One region of the Proteus hauseri genome, then DNA from elsewhere that is predicted to be linked to it. Evidence: predicted binding sites of a transcription regulator. Region 1 holds the regulator's gene; each other region holds the start of a gene.

Region 1 (5,536 bases):
CTAATCCCATCATCCATGCTTTAGGATTAAGAAATTGCAATAATCCACCCTGAAACCAACTAACACTTTGTGCCATTTGTGCTGGTATATCAAGACGTTGATAATTAGAGGTTGCTGTTTTCCAAGCTAACCAGAGCAGATAGACACTACCAACCAACTTTAATCCTATATGCAAAGCCGGATAAATAATCAATAATGCAGCGATACCAAATGCAGAACTAAACAAAACGCACTGCATTCCGAGTATAATACCTGCCATCAATTTTAATGAGCCTTTAAATCCCACATGTGCGCCAGAAGATGTTAACAATAAATTGTTGGGCCCTGGTGTTATAGCGGCGATAAACAGAAAAATACTTAAAGAAAAAACGAGGCTGGTTGTCATGATAAAGCTCAAAGATGTGACAGATGTTTTATTTTCATCGAAAATAGCAGTATGTTATTTAGCAAACAAGTGTTAATTCATTTTGATAAACAAAAATATGTCTCAATACTTTAATCCCATGCGCTGGGCTAAAAATCCGCATTTACAAACACTTTTGCCACGAATAGTGCGCAGAACTCCACTTTTAACACCTCACTGGCAACGTCTTAATTTGCCTGACAATGACTTTGTCGATTTGGCGTGGAGTGAAGATCCAACTCAGGCACAACAAAAACCACGTTTGGTTATTTTTCATGGCCTAGAAGGTAGCTTTAATAGCCCTTATGTTCATGGCATGTTAGCTGCAGCAAAAGCACGTGGTTGGCTGGGCGTTGTGATGCACTTTAGAGGATGCAGCGGTGAACCTAATAGACAAAGAAGAATTTATCATTCTGGTGAAACAGAAGATGCGCGGTATTTTCTCAATTGGCTAAAAACAGAGTTTGGTGAACAACCCACTGCCGCTGTAGGTTATTCTCTTGGTGGCAATATGTTAGCGTATTATCTAGCTGAGAGTGGAGAAAGCGCAGTGCTTGATGCTGCTGTAATAGTTTCAGCGCCCTTAATGTTAGAACCTTGCTCCACGAAAATTGAACACGGTTTTTCACGTTTTTATCAATGGTATTTGCTTAAAGAGTTAAAACGTAATGCCACACGAAAATTGATTCGCTATCCACAATCATTACCGATTAGCTTATTAAGCATTAAGTCGATTAAAAAGTTACGTCAATTTGATGATCTTATAACATCAAAAATTCATGGTTTTAAGGATGCGTTAGATTACTATCGCCAATGCAGTGCATTACCTTTATTAAATCAGATAAAGAAAACAACGCTGATTATCCATGCGAAAGACGATCCCTTTATGTCTTCTGATGTCATCCCAGATGTCGCTTCGTTGCCTAATAATATTGAGTATCAATTAACTGAATTTGGTGGGCATGTGGGCTTTGTCAGTGGCAAATTATCAAAACCAGTCATGTGGCTTGAAAGCCGGATCCCTGATTGGCTAACAACCTATTTGGAGAAGTCGAAGTGATCATTCCTTGGAAAGAGCTTTCAGCGGATACACTAGATAGTTTAATTGAAAGTTTTGTTTTACGTGAAGGGACTGATTATGGTATCCAAGAGAAGACGCTCGAACAAAAAGTTGCGGATGTAAAGAAACAACTTTCATCTGGTGAAGCAGTATTAGTCTGGTCAGAGTTGCATGAAAGCGTCAATATTATGCCTGCATCACAGTTTCGCCCTGATTAATTAAGCTCAGTTGACGGCATGGCATCTACCCGCAAGGGACCGGCTCCCCTTGCTTTGATAAAGGAGCAACGTTTTTATGTCTATCAAACACCCTATTATTGCCGTCACCGGTTCTAGCGGCGCTGGAACCACCACTACAAGCCAAGCTTTCCGTAAAATATTCCAACAAATTAATGCGAATGCGGCATTAATTGAGGGAGATAGTTTTCATCGCTACACTCGCCCTGAAATGGATATGGCCATTAGAAAAGCCAAAGAACAAGGTCGGCACATTAGTTATTTTGGTCCAGAAGCAAATGATTTTAACCTACTAAGTTCGACATTGCACAATTACGGCAAAGCAGGCCAAGGCGAGTGTCGTAAATACCTTCACTCTTATGACGAAGCAACGCCTTACAATCAGCTACCAGGTACTTTCACACCTTGGGAACCATTACCTGAAAAAACAGATGTACTTTTCTATGAAGGGTTACATGGTGGCGTTGTCACACAAGAGCACAATGTTGCACAACATGTCGATTTACTGGTGGGTGTTGTCCCGATAGTCAATCTTGAGTGGATACAAAAATTGACTCGTGACACAACAGAACGAGGCCATTCTCAAGAAGCCGTAAAAGATTCGGTCGTTCGCTCAATGGATGACTATATTAATTATATTATTCCTCAATTTTCTCGTACCCATATTAACTTTCAGCGTGTGCCTACTGTTGATACCTCAAATCCATTTTCAGCCAAAGCAATTCCGACTTTAGATGAAAGCTTTATTGTGATCCGCTTTCGTGGCCTTACCGATATTGACTTTCCTTATCTGCTGGCTATGTTACATGGTTCGTTTATGTCAACAATAAATACGATAGTTGTTCCTGGTGGAAAATTAGGTTTAGCAATGGAATTAATTATGGCGCCATTAGTCAGTAAATTATTAAATGGTGAAAAAATTAGTTAAATAGACTTATTTCTATTTAGTAAAAAAATAATATCCCATCGGTAAAAGGGATATTATTTTATTAGTTAAAAACTATTTTAAAATATCAAATTTATTCAGAGTCTTTTATTTCAAATGAATGAGTAATAGTTGCCGCTTTACCCAACATTAAAGAAACCGAACAATATTTTTCTGCCGATAATTGAACAGCTCGTTCAACAATTTTATCCGTAAGCTCTTTACCAGAAACAATAAAATGTAAATTGATATCGGTAAATAAACGAGGCGCTTCTTCACGACGATTAGAAGTTAATTTTACTTCACAATCAGTCACTTGGTGACGGCCTTTACGTAAAATACTCACGACATCTATCGCACTACATCCACCAGCTGCAATTAATAGCATTTCCATTGGACTTGGCGCTTTATCGCCAGAATTACCATCCATCATGATTTGATGGCCTGAAGAAGACTCCCCTAGAAAAGATAAATCCTCAACCCATTTAACCCGTGCTTCCATTTATTTATCCTCAATAAGACAGAAACTAAAAGAGTACATTCTCATAATTCAACTGGCAATTAGCAAATAGGTTTATTATGCTGACTGCGTAAAACGAGACTTAATGCGTTAACTGTGCTAAAAACAATATCTGCTTGATGATAGTGGTTAAGATCAATGCATTATTTTCTCATTTATTATAATCTATTCCATATTAACTTTCCGTGTTCTCAGGAAGTTAATCGGTAAAGATAGGATTTTTAAGCATGCTGTCTCAAAAGGGAACCTATCCGTTTTGAAAGGCTGCATTTAACGTACAGAGGATAACGCGAATGGTTCTCGGCAAGCCGCAAACAGACCCGACTCTTGAATGGTTTTTGTCTCACTGCCATATTCACAAATATCCATCCAAGAGCACGCTGATCCACCAAGGTGAGAAAGCGGAAACACTTTATTATATTGTTAAAGGTTCCGTAGCTGTTCTTATTAAAGATGAAGAAGGAAAAGAAATGATCCTCTCCTACCTAAATCAGGGGGATTTCATCGGTGAACTTGGATTATTTGAAGAAGATCAAGAACGTAGTGCATGGGTTAGAGCAAAAACAGCCTGTGAAGTAGCAGAAATTTCCTATAAAAAATTCCGCCAATTAATTCAGGTTAATCCTGATATTCTTATGCGTCTTTCTGCCCAAATGGCGAATAGACTGCAAACAACATCAGAAAAAGTAGGTAACCTTGCTTTCCTTGATGTAACAGGACGTATTGCACAAACCTTACTTAACTTAGCAAAACAACCTGATGCAATGACCCACCCTGATGGCATGCAAATTAAAATTACACGTCAGGAAATTGGTCAGATTGTAGGTTGTTCACGCGAAACGGTAGGCCGTATTTTAAAAATGCTGGAAGATCAAAATCTGATCTCTGCACACGGTAAAACTATCGTCGTTTACGGCACCCGCTAAGTTTAGTCACCTAGAACAAATAATAGCCCATTTCCAAAATGGGCTATTAAAAATGATTTCTGCATAAAACCCCATCATGATTTGATGGGGTTTTTTAGTTGGAAAGAGGCATTAATTTATTTTAACAAATTCGGCAACTGCAACTTTTAATGCCGCCATTCCTTCTTGTAACTCTTCTTGAGTAATAATTAATGACGGTGTAAACCGCATTACATCAGGACCTGCATTTAACATCATTAATCCATGTTGCGCAGCAAGCCCTAATAGCACTTTCGCCTTACCTGCATATTTGGGCGCTAATTCAGCGCCAATTAACAAACCCTGACCTCGAATTTGTGTAAATACAGAGTAGCTTTGGTTGATTGCAGTTAATTCGTCAACAATCCATTGATAACGCATTTGCACACCATCAAGCAATGCGGGTGTATTAATTAAATCAAATGCTACATTACCAACTGCACATGCTAATGGATTACCGCCATATGTTGTACCATGAGTCCCTACACCCATTACAGAAGCAATCTCTTGCGTTGTCAGCATCGCACTTAATGGAAAACCACTGCCTAATGCTTTTGCTGTCGTGATGATATCTGGCATAACATCATAGTTCATATAGGCAAATAGCTTGCCTGTACGCCCCATACCCGTTTGTACTTCATCAAGCACTAATAACGCTTGGTGTTTGTCACACAGCTCTCGAAGTCCTCTCATAAATTCAGCTGTTGCTGGTGTAACCCCGCCTTCACCTTGAACGGGTTCTAGCACAACGGCACATGTATGATCATCCATTACCGCTTTCACCGCTTCTAGGTCATTAAAAGGCACATGAACAATATCGGCAGGTTTAGGACCAAAACCATCCGCATATTTAGGTTGCCCACCAACTGAAACCGTAAATAACGTTCGCCCATGAAAAGCATGATGAAAGGCAATAATTTTGGTTTTATAAGGACTATGACGCGTTATTGCATAATGACGAGCCAGTTTAAATGCAGCTTCATTCGCTTCTGCACCGGAATTCGCAAAAAAAACACGTTCAGCAAAAGTGTTATCGATTAATTTTTGCGCCAAACACAATGCGGGTTCATTAGTAAAAACATTACTGACATGCCAAAGCTGCTCACTTTGTTCTTTAAGTGCTTGATTGAGTGCTGGGTGACAGTGCCCTAATGCTAATACGGCAATCCCACCAGCAAAATCGATATAAGATTTGCCTTGTTGATCCCAAACACGGCTTCCTTTGCCTTTAACTGGAATAAACTCTGCGGGTGAATAGATTGGCAACATTACTTGATCGTAAGTTGCCCGGTTGATGCTTTGCGTTGTCATTACCCCACCTGATCGATATTTATTTCTAATGTGAAAATATAATCACTAAATATGAATAAAAAATCAAATCTGGTTGAGGGTAAAAATGCGTTATTTAGGTAAAATAATTCTATCTATTTAATATTTAAGGAAATTAT
Region 2 (5,536 bases), 1.5 Mb from region 1:
GTTAATTAATCCTCGTTCTGTTGTTTCTGGTTCAACGCCTGTCATGCGTCAAACTGAGCACTATTTCTTTGATCTACCCGCTTTTAGCAATATGTTACAAGCATGGATCCGCTCTGGCGCACTGCAAGAGCAAGTTGCGAACAAAATGCAAGAGTGGTTCGACAGTGGTTTGCAACAGTGGGATATCACTCGTGATGCACCTTATTTTGGTTTTGAAATTCCAGATGCGCCGGGTAAATATTTCTACGTTTGGCTAGATGCTCCTATTGGTTACATGAGCTCATTCTTAAATCTATGTGAAAAACGTGGTGATTTAAGTTTTGATGAGTTTTGGAATAAAGACAGCAAAACTGACCTTTATCACTTTATTGGTAAAGATATTGTCTATTTCCACAGCTTATTCTGGCCAGCGATGTTAGAAGGCAGTGAATACCGTAAACCAACAAACCTATTTGTTCATGGTTATGTCACCGTCAATGGTGCCAAGATGTCTAAATCTCGTGGTACTTTTATTACTGCGCGTGCTTACCTTGACCATTTTGATGCTAATTGCCTACGTTATTACTATGCAGCGAAACTTTCATCGCGCATTGATGATATTGACCTAAACTTAGAAGACTTTGTGCAACGCGTAAATAGCGACATCGTTAACAAAGTGGTTAACCTCGCTTCTCGTACTGCAGGTTTTATCAGTAAACGTTTTGATGGCAAATTAGCAAACACCTTAGATGATGCTAAGCTTTATCAGCACTTTGTTGATATGCAAACCACTATTGCACAATCATTTGAGAGCCGTGAATACGGTAAAGCTATTCGTGAAATTATGGCATTAGCTGATGAAGCAAACCGTTATATTGACGAAAAAGCACCGTGGGTTGTGGCAAAACAAGAAGGCAAAGATGCTGAGTTACAGGCAATTTGTACAATGGGGATTAACTTATTCCGTGTACTTATGACTTACCTGAAACCAATTTTACCTTCATTAACTGAACGTACTGAAGCCTTTTTGCAAACAGAGTTAACATGGGATTCATTGGCTCAACCTCTTTTAGGTACAGAAATCACCAAATTTAAAGCATTGTTTAACCGTATTGATATGGATAAAGCCGATGCAATGGTTGAAGCATCAAAAAGTACTATTGCGCCAATTAAAGAAGTCTCAGGGCCATTAGCTGATGATCCCATTCAAGAAACGATTAAGTTTGACGATTTTGCTAAAATCGATATGCGCATTGCTGAAATTAAACAAGCAGATTTCGTTGAAGGTTCTGACAAACTGCTAAAATTAATTTTAGATTTAGGTGGCGAAACACGCCAAGTATTCTCTGGAATTCGTACAGCATACCCAGATCCAAAAGTGTTAGAAGGTCGCTTAACTGTTATGGTGGCAAACTTAGCACCTCGTAAAATGCGTTTTGGTATTTCAGAAGGCATGGTCATGGCAGCAGGTCCTGGCGGCGAAGATATCTTTTTACTCAGCCCAGACAATGGTGCAAAACCGGGTCAACAAGTGAAATAATCACCAAAATTCATTTGCCTGATAAATAAATGGCGGGGTTCTATAAGAGCCCCGCTTTTTTTTATTGTGATCCATAGCACACTTTCAAAATCGGTGTATGATAAATCTGTTAGTTGATTTAGGACACTTACTTATGAAATCTAATCGGGCACGATTGCGGATTACACTTTGGCATTATCTCCGCGCTTTTCTTGTACTCTATCTTTGTCTTTTTGCTGGTAATCTTATTTCAGCCCTTCTACCCTTCGCGGTTCCAGGCAGTATTGTTGGCTTACTTATTTTATTTGGTTTACTCGCTTTCCAACTTATTCCTTTACGTTGGGTAAAACCCGGAGCCAATATTTTATTAAAAAATATGACATTACTCTTTATTCCTATCGGAGTAGCAGTAATGAATTATTATGATTTATTAAGTCAGCAACTTTTCCCTATTGTTTTAGCAAGTGTGATAAGTACCTTTGGTGTTATGGCATTAGTCGCTTATTGCTCACACTATGTTCACCGTGAGCGCATTATCGTGGGTTCAAAACCTGATATAGTTGAGGACGTTGTAGAAAAAATGCAACAGAAAGACGACGATAAGGCGTTAAGTGAGAAGAAAAAATGTTAATGTTAATGAATATTTGGTGGTCACTTCCTTTGACCATAATTGTCTTTTATTTATCACGTAAACTCGCAGCTCGTTATAAATTACCTATTTTGAACCCATTGCTTATTGGTATTGCGGTTATTATTCCTATTTTATTAATCACACATACACCCTATGAGCATTATTTTGCTGGTAGTCGTATTTTAAATGACTTATTACAACCAGCTGTGGTTGCTTTAGCTATTCCGCTTTATCAGCAATTACACCAAATTCGAGCACAGTGGAAATCACTCATTAGTATTTGTTTTATTGGTAGTGTTGCTGCGATGGTGAGTGGTACAGCAATTGCCTTATGGGCGGGTGCAACACCTGAAATCGCTGCATCAATTTTACCTAAATCGGTTACAACGCCTATTGCGATGGCTGTCGCGGACTCTATAGGTGGTATTCCTGCAATCAGTGCTGCATGTGTTATTGCAGTAGGTATTTTAGGTGCCATTTTTGGTCACACGCTATTTAAAATATTACGTATTCCAACCCATGCCTCTCGTGGTTTAGCGATGGGAACAGTATCTCACGCTGTCGGAACAGCAAGAGCTGCCGAGGTTGATTATATTGAAGGCGCTTATAGTTCACTAGCATTAATGACCTGCGGTATTATTACCTCATTAAGTGCACCTTTTATTTTTCCTTTTATACTTCATCTTTTTGGTTAATATTCTTGTTATGGCTACTTTTTATTCCCCGTTATAATTATTTATTTCGGGGAATAAGACCATAAATTTGAGATGCATCTCTCAATTAGCCAACTTGTTGCAATGGTTTCATTGAAAGCATGACATTAATCACATATAAGAATAGATAAAGATGCCTAAAATCTTATAATACAGAAAGATTAATGGGAGACTCATGTATGCATACTCGCTTTCAGGCAATTTGGTCAGATTTATCCCCTCAGCTACAACAAGCCCTTGCTCCTTATATTGAGCAGGATGAGTTCCCTGCCATGTTTACAGCGCAGCAGGTCAATGCCATCAAAACACAGTTGCAATGTGATGATGATGCTCTTGCATTAGCACTTCTTCCTGTCGCAGCTGCTTGTGCCGTAGCGCCTATATCACATTTTAATGTTGGTGCTGTCGCTCGTGGCGAAAGCGGTAATTTGTATTTTGGTGCCAATATGGAATTTGCTGGCGCGCCATTACAACAAACAGTGCACGCTGAACAAAGCGCCATTACTCATGCATGGTTAAAGGGTGAAACACGCTTATCTGCCATTACTGTTAACTACACGCCTTGTGGCCACTGTCGTCAATTTATGAATGAGCTAAATAGCGGCACACATATTCAAATTCATTTACCAGGTAGAAAAGCAGCAACACTGGGTGATTATCTGCCTGATAGTTTTGGCCCTAAAGATCTCAATATCACTACCCTGTTAATGGATAAAGTCAATCACGGTTACCAAATTGATAATCCAAATGAATTGGTACAACTTGCATTAAAAGCAGCTAATCGTAGCCATGCGCCTTATAGCCAATCTTATAGTGGGATTGCGGTTCAAATGAAAGATGGCAAAATTTTCCAAGGCAGCTATGCCGAAAATGCCGCTTTCAATCCAAGTATGCCCCCTCTGCAAGCAGCCTTAATTGCATTAAATATGGCGGGTGAAAGTGTAATGGATATTGAATCTGCTGTTTTAGTTGAAAAAGCAGACACTATATTAACGCAGTGGGATGCGACACAAGCGACATTAATGGCTTTAGGTTGTCGTCAGATACAACGCATCGCTTTATAGAAAATTTTAATCTATTACTCTAACAATATCGTCTAAAAGAGCATCAGCATGTAAACATTGCTGATGCTTACCAGTAAAAGTTGTAACAACTGTATCTATCTCTCATTTCCACACATAAAAATCATAAAAAAATAACATAAGCTGTACATATTTTTATTATTTTGTAGGATCTACAATTGTCATGTGACTAACTGCCTTACAAGAGTATTTTTCATGGAACTGGAACACGAAAGTAAACGCCCTCTCTATATCCCGTATGCAGGTCCAATCCTGCTTGAATTTCCCCTGTTAAATAAAGGTAGTGCTTTCAGCGAAGAAGAACGCAGCACCTTTAACTTACATGGTTTACTGCCAGAGGCAGTTGAAACGATTGAAGAACAGGTAGAACGTGCTTATCGCCAATATCTTGATTTTAAAAACGATAACGATAAACATATTTATCTTAGAAACATTCAAGACACCAATGAAACGCTATTTTACCGTTTATTGGAATCGCACCTGACTGAAATGATGCCTATCATTTACACACCAACAGTTGGTGAAGCTTGTGAACATTTCTCTGATATATACCGTCGTGCGCGTGGGCTTTTTATCTCTTACCCAAATCGTGCAAATATCGACGACATGCTACAAAACGCCACCAAACAGAACGTAAAAGTGATTGTTGTCACTGATGGCGAACGTATCCTTGGTTTAGGCGATCAGGGTATCGGTGGAATGGGTATTCCTATCGGTAAGCTCTCATTATACACCGCTTGTGGTGGTATTAGCCCTGCTTATACTTTACCTGTTGTATTAGATGTTGGTACCAATAATCCACAACGATTAAACGACCCACTTTATATGGGTTGGCGTCATCCTCGGATTACGGGTGATGAATATAACGAATTCGTTGATGAATTTATTCAAGCTGTTAAACGTCGCTGGCCAAATGTTTTATTGCAATTTGAAGACTTTGCTCAGAAAAACGCAATGCCACTATTAAACCGTTATCGTGATCAATTATGTTGCTTTAACGATGACATTCAAGGTACTGCTGCTGTCACATTAGGTAGCTTAATTGCCGCCAGCCGCGCTGCGGGTCGTCAGTTAAAAGATCAAACAGTGACTTTCTTGGGTGCAGGCTCTGCTGGCTGTGGTATTGCAGAACAAATTATTGCTCAAATGAAATCTGAAGGATTAAGTGACGAGCAAGCCCGTGAACGTATTTTCATGGTTGACCGTTTTGGTTTATTAACCGATAAGCTACCAAATCTTCTTGATTTCCAGAGTAAATTGATTCAAAAAACCGAGTCTATTGCGAGTTGGGCAACTGAAAGTGATGCTATATCGCTATTCGAAGTGGTTAAAAATGCCAAACCAACCATTCTAATTGGTGTGTCAGGACAAGCCGGCTTATTCACTGAAGAAATCATTCGTGAAATGCACAAGCATTGTGAACGCCCTATTGTGATGCCTTTATCAAACCCAACATCACGAGTTGAAGCGCGCCCTGAAGATATTATCAATTGGACTGATGGACAAGCACTGGTCGCTACCGGCAGCCCATTTGCTCCTGTAATATACAAAGAGAAAGAATATCCAATTGCACAATGCAATAACTCTTATATATTCCCGGGAATTGGTTTAG
Region 3 (5,536 bases), 310 kb from region 1:
CTGAGCGTATTAAGCATGTCTTCTACCAACTTTGTGAACTACGTCGAGAAACACCAGAGGCTATTGCAAAGCAACTCTATTTGAATAGTCTACAATTATTTCGGTTAAAGGATGATATTGTCTCTTTGAATTGAATTTAAGCTGGATAACTTCCACTTAAATAGATTTTATCTTGTTGATTTAACTAATAAAATAAAATATCTTTACTTTTATATCCTGATAAATTATTGATTAACAATAAACCTATCTTGTTAATTAGATGATATTTTCCTTCTCGTAAAATTGTCTTTTATACTTTTCGTTCCCTTTTATTGTGATCTATATCTCATTTGTAACTTTTATGTTACTTTTTTCGAGCTTTAATTGTGATGGATATAGACGGTTCTTTTTCTGGACTGGGTATAATTATTTCGTAAAAGAGTCAGTAGGCTTGAATTCAAGTGTTACTGATAATCCATTAAATTTTTTAGGTGAACAGGGATCCTTCAATGCAACTCATTATGAGCTTGGTCGGAATGGTAACGTTAGTATTAATTGCCATTCTTTTTTCCAGCAATCGACGAGCTATTAGATTACGTACCGTTGGTGGCGCATTCCTTATTCAGATTGGCTTAGGGGCATTTGTTCTTTACTCTGAAGGAGGGCGTGAGGTACTTCTTGCGGTTTCTGATGCAGTTAAGAATGTTATTGATTACGGCAATAATGGGATGAGTTTCTTATTTGCTGGATTAGTATCAGATAAAATGTTTGAGCTATTTGGTAATGGCGGCTTTGTTTTTGCTTTACGTGTCTTACCGGTTATTGTTTTCTTCTCTTCATTAATCGCAGTACTGTATTACTTAGGCATTATGCAGATTGTGATTAAAATTCTTGGTGGCGGTTTACAAAAAGTTCTAGGAACTTCGCGTACCGAATCAATGTCAGCAACAGCAAATATTTTTGTTGGACAAACCGAAGCACCACTGGTTGTGCGTCCTTATATTGCGCGTATGACAACCTCTGAGTTATTTGCTGTAATGTGTGGTGGATTAGCTTCTGTTGCTGGTTCTGTACTTGCGGGTTATGCAAGTATGGGCGTGCCATTAGAATATTTGATAACTGCGTCGTTTATGGCTGCACCTGGTGGTTTATTATTTGCTAAATTACTGATCCCTGAAACTGAAACGCCTGACGATCAAAAAGATGCACTCGATAAAATGAGTGATGAAGAAAAACCAGCAAACATTATTGATGCAGCTGCGGCTGGTGCATCTTCAGGTTTACAGCTAGCACTTAACGTAGGTGCAATGCTATTAGCATTCGTTGCCTTAATTGCATTAGTCAATGGTATTCTTGGTGGTATCGGTGGTTGGTTCGGTTATGAGAATTTCTCATTAGAACTCGTTTTAGGTTGGGTATTTGCCCCGATAGCCTTCTTGATTGGTGTGCCTTGGAATGAAGCGACTATCGCGGGTTCTTTCATTGGTCAAAAATTAGTTATCAATGAGTTTTATGCTTATTCTGAGTTTAGTAAGTATCTTCAAGAAGATGCCAATGTATTGGCTTCTGGATTAATGGTACTTTCTGATCAAACTAAAGTAATCATCTCCTTTGCACTATGTGGTTTTGCCAACCTTTCTTCCGTTGCCGTATTATTAGGCGGATTGGGCGGTATGGCACCTAATCGCCGTAAAGATGTTGCTCGTTTAGGAATGAAAGCTGTACTTGCAGGTACGCTCTCTAACTTAATGAGTGCGACAATTGCTGGATTCTTCTTTGCATTAACCGCAATGGCTGTTGTTGCTGCGTAATTATTTTTCTGATTAAGAGCAGATAGGTTATTCATCTATCTGCTCTTTTATGTTTGTTTTCTAGTGTGATGTTAACTACTTTTATTATGAGAGATATTTCGCAGATTGTACTGAATATCGCCGATTAGTCTGTTGTTTTGTTTAGATTAAGATTTTTTTGCGTTATAACGACGACTTAATAGCGATATTCGAGTAACATTAAAGCAGAAAATAGCCAAATCGTGACTTCTATCACATTTTAATGTCATTGATTGCAAGTTGCATTTGATTAGTGTGATGTAAAGCACATCTAATTGTTCCTTAGCGTGTTCAAATAAGATGTGCTGAAACTTCATGGAATGGCGAAAGCTCAATGACGGGTCGCCGAAGTGAGCATAGCGCGGTGAGAAGGATCTCAGCTGTCGTTGTGGTGTTAAGCTGCAACAACATCTTCAAGGAACCAAGTCCGCTCGCCAACAAAATTAATCGCTAACCTTAAGCGTAGCCCAAAGGGCTTGAGAAACATCGTTGGAGAGTTTTATGACAGATTTAACCGCTGCAGCGCGCCTTGCGCTGTCTTTGATGGATTTAACTACATTAAATGATGATGATACTGATGCAAAAGTGACTGCTTTGTGTCATCAGGCTAAAAGCCCAGAAGGCAATACGGCCGCTATTTGTATCTACCCTCGCTTTATTCCTTTAGCGCGTAAAGTGTTACGCGAACAAGGTACACCAGACGTTCGTATCGCAACTGTAACCAACTTCCCTCATGGTAATGATGATTTAGATATCGCATTAGCAGAAACCAATGCGGCATTAGCTTATGGCGCAGATGAAGTTGACGTTGTTTTCCCTTACCGTGCATTTATGGCAGGTAACGAACAAATCGGTTTTGATATCGTTAAAGCATGTAAAGAAGCATGTGCTGAAGCGGGTTCATTACTGAAAGTAATTATAGAAACGGGTGAGCTGAAAGATCCTGCGCTGATCCGTAAAGCATCTGAAATTTCTATTAAAGCAGGTGCAGACTTTATTAAAACGTCTACAGGTAAAGTGCCTGTAAATGCAACACTGGAAAGTGCTGAGTTAATGATCCAAGTGATCCACGACATGGGTGTTGGCAAAGAAGTTGGCTTTAAACCTGCTGGTGGTGTTCGTACCGCAGAAGAAGCCGCTCAATACCTTGCTTTAGCTAATCGCATTATGGGTGATAACTGGGTTGATGCCCGTCACTTCCGTTTTGGCGCGTCAAGCTTGTTAGGTAATTTATTAGCCACTTTAGGTCATGGCGAGCAAAAATCGTCTAGTGGTTACTAATCCATTCGTGAAATACGCCCACGGCTAATAAGCATGGGCGTTACTAGTACTATAAAGCCAGGAGGTTGCAGTGTTTCTTGCCCAAGAGATTATTCGTAAAAAGCGTGATGGTCATCCTTTAACTGAGGAAGAAATTCGCTTTTTTATTAACGGTGTCAGAGATAATACTGTTTCTGAAGGTCAAATTGCTGCGTTAGCAATGACTATCTATTTTCATGACATGACTATGCCAGAGCGTGTTGCACTGACATTAGCTATGCGTGATTCCGGTACAGTGCTTAACTGGAAAAGCTTAAACCTAAATGGTCCAATAGTTGATAAACACTCAACAGGTGGTGTTGGTGATGTCACTTCACTGATGTTAGGGCCAATGGTCGCGGCTTGTGGTGGTTATGTACCTATGATTTCTGGTCGTGGACTCGGCCATACAGGTGGAACACTTGATAAACTCGAAGCAATTCCGGGTTTTGATATTTTCCCTGATGATGAAAAATTCCGCGATATCATTCGTAATGTAGGTGTTGCAATTATTGGGCAGACTAACTCATTAGCACCTGCTGACAAACGTTTCTATGCAACCCGTGATATTACTGCAACAGTTGATTCGATTCCGCTTATTACTGCATCAATTTTAGGTAAAAAATTAGCTGAAGGCTTAGATGCATTAGTGATGGACGTTAAAGTTGGATCGGGTGCTTTTATGCCAACTTATCAGAAATCTGAAGAGCTGGCGGAGTCTATTGTAAAAGTTGCTAATGGTGCTGGTTGTCAAACCACAGCGCTGTTAACCGATATGAACGAAGTTCTGGCTTCTAGCGCAGGTAATGCGGTTGAAGTTCGTGAAGCGGTTCAATTCTTAACTGGAGAATACCGTAACCCACGTTTATTTGAAGTTACCATGGCTTTGTGTGTTGAAATGCTAGTATCAGGTCGTTTAGCAGATGATCGCCAACAGGCTCGTCAAAAACTGCAAGATGTATTGGATAATGGCAAAGCGGCTGAAGTATTTGGTCGTATGGTTGCAGCCCAAAAAGGTCCATCTGACTTTGTTGAAAACTACAATAAATACCTGCCAACTGCGGTATTAAGTAAACCTGTATTCGCTGAAACTGCGGGATTTGTTACTGAAATGGATACCCGTGCTTTAGGTATGTCTGTTGTGACACTAGGCGGCGGCCGCCGTAAAGCAACTGATGCCATTGATTATAGTGTTGGATTAAGCGATATCGCAGCGTTGGGTGCTGAAATCAGCTCTGATACGCCTTTGGCGATGATCCACGCTAATAGTGAAAAATCATGGCAAGAAGCCGCTGCTGAAGTACGTAAAGCAATAAAAATTGGTGACAGCAAACGTGAAGCATCACCAATGGTTTACCGCCAAATCAGCGAATAAGAACTCAATTACGATTTATAAGTGACATATCCGTGGTCTACGGAAAATGACACAGGAGAGAGAATTATGAAACGTGTATATATCATGGTATTAGATTCCTTCGGTATCGGTGCTGCCGGTGATGCGGAGAAATTTGGCGACCAAGGTTCAAACACTTTAGGTAGTATCGCAAAAGCGTTTGCTGAAGGTAAAGCAGATAAAGACGGTCGTAAAGGTCCTCTTCATTTACCTAATCTATGCCGTTTAGGTTTAGCCAAAGCAGCAGAAGAATCTGCTGGTGAATTCCCTATTGGTTTAGATAAGAACGCAGATATTATCGGTGCGTATGCTTATGCAAGTGAGATCTCTTCTGGTAAAGATACTCCGTCAGGCCACTGGGAAATTGCGGGTGTTCCTGTTCTGTTCGATTGGGGATACTTTAAAGATCTGAAAAACTCTTTCCCACAAGAATTGTTAGAAAACATCGTTAAGCGTGCAAAATTACCGGGTTACTTAGGTAACTGCCATGCATCAGGTACAGTCATTCTTGATGAGCTGGGTGAAGAACATATGAAAACCGGCAAACCGATTTTCTACACCTCTGCTGACTCAGTATTCCAAATTGCTTGTCATGAAGAAACTTACGGCTTAGATAAGCTGTATGAACTGTGTGAAATCGCTCGTGATGAATTAAATAAAGGCGATTACAATATTGGTCGTGTTATTGCTCGTCCATTTATTGGAGACAAACCAGGCAACTTTGCACGTACTGGTAACCGTCATGACTTAGCCGTTGAGCCACCAGCACCAACCATGTTGAAAAAACTGGTTGATGAGAAACAAGGGCATGTAGTTTCTATCGGTAAAATTGCAGATATCTACGCTAACGTAGGTATTACGAAAAAAGTGAAAGCAACCGGTATTAATGCATTGTTTGATGCAACGATAGAAGAAATGAAACAAGCGGGTGATAACACTATCGTATTTACCAACTTTGTTGATTTTGACTCTTCTTATGGTCATCGTCGTGATGTAGTTGGTTATGGTGAAGCGTTGGAATTATTTGACCGTCGTT

The links. Region 1 encodes CRP, which controls carbon source genes, mostly activating them, when cyclic AMP is high. Its sites were predicted from a motif close to ATGTGANNNNNNTCACAT; they were not measured.
Region 2: a site for CRP is predicted at 1,584-1,601, ahead of PH4a_RS12695 (CidA/LrgA family protein). Genes of this name have one in related genera too.
Region 3: a site for CRP is predicted at 2,062-2,079, ahead of deoC (deoxyribose-phosphate aldolase). Genes of this name have one in related genera too.

Annotation. Positions count from the first base shown of each region.
Region 1 is NZ_CP026364.1:1,237,191-1,242,726, forward strand. It holds gene PH4a_RS05625 (LysE family translocator) at 1-385, opposite strand, end outside; gene PH4a_RS05630 (hydrolase) at 483-1,463, shown strand; gene PH4a_RS05635 (YheU family protein) at 1,460-1,681, shown strand; gene PH4a_RS05640 (phosphoribulokinase) at 1,758-2,627, shown strand; gene PH4a_RS05645 (OsmC family protein) at 2,719-3,126, opposite strand; gene crp (cAMP-activated global transcriptional regulator CRP) at 3,438-4,070, shown strand; gene argD (bifunctional acetylornithine/succinyldiaminopimelate transaminase) at 4,182-5,399, opposite strand; gene PH4a_RS05660 (aminodeoxychorismate synthase component II) at 5,517-5,536, opposite strand, start outside.
Region 2 is NZ_CP026364.1:2,781,845-2,787,380, reverse strand. It holds gene metG (methionine--tRNA ligase) at 1-1,519, shown strand, start outside; gene PH4a_RS12695 (CidA/LrgA family protein) at 1,653-2,129, shown strand; gene PH4a_RS12690 (CidB/LrgB family autolysis modulator) at 2,129-2,824, shown strand; gene cdd (cytidine deaminase) at 3,022-3,906, shown strand; gene PH4a_RS12680 (NAD-dependent malic enzyme) at 4,120-5,536, shown strand, end outside.
Region 3 is NZ_CP026364.1:928,144-933,679, reverse strand. It holds gene PH4a_RS04360 (TatD family hydrolase) at 1-134, shown strand, start outside; gene PH4a_RS04355 (NupC/NupG family nucleoside CNT transporter) at 489-1,790, shown strand; gene deoC (deoxyribose-phosphate aldolase) at 2,310-3,089, shown strand; gene deoA (thymidine phosphorylase) at 3,160-4,482, shown strand; gene deoB (phosphopentomutase) at 4,549-5,536, shown strand, end outside.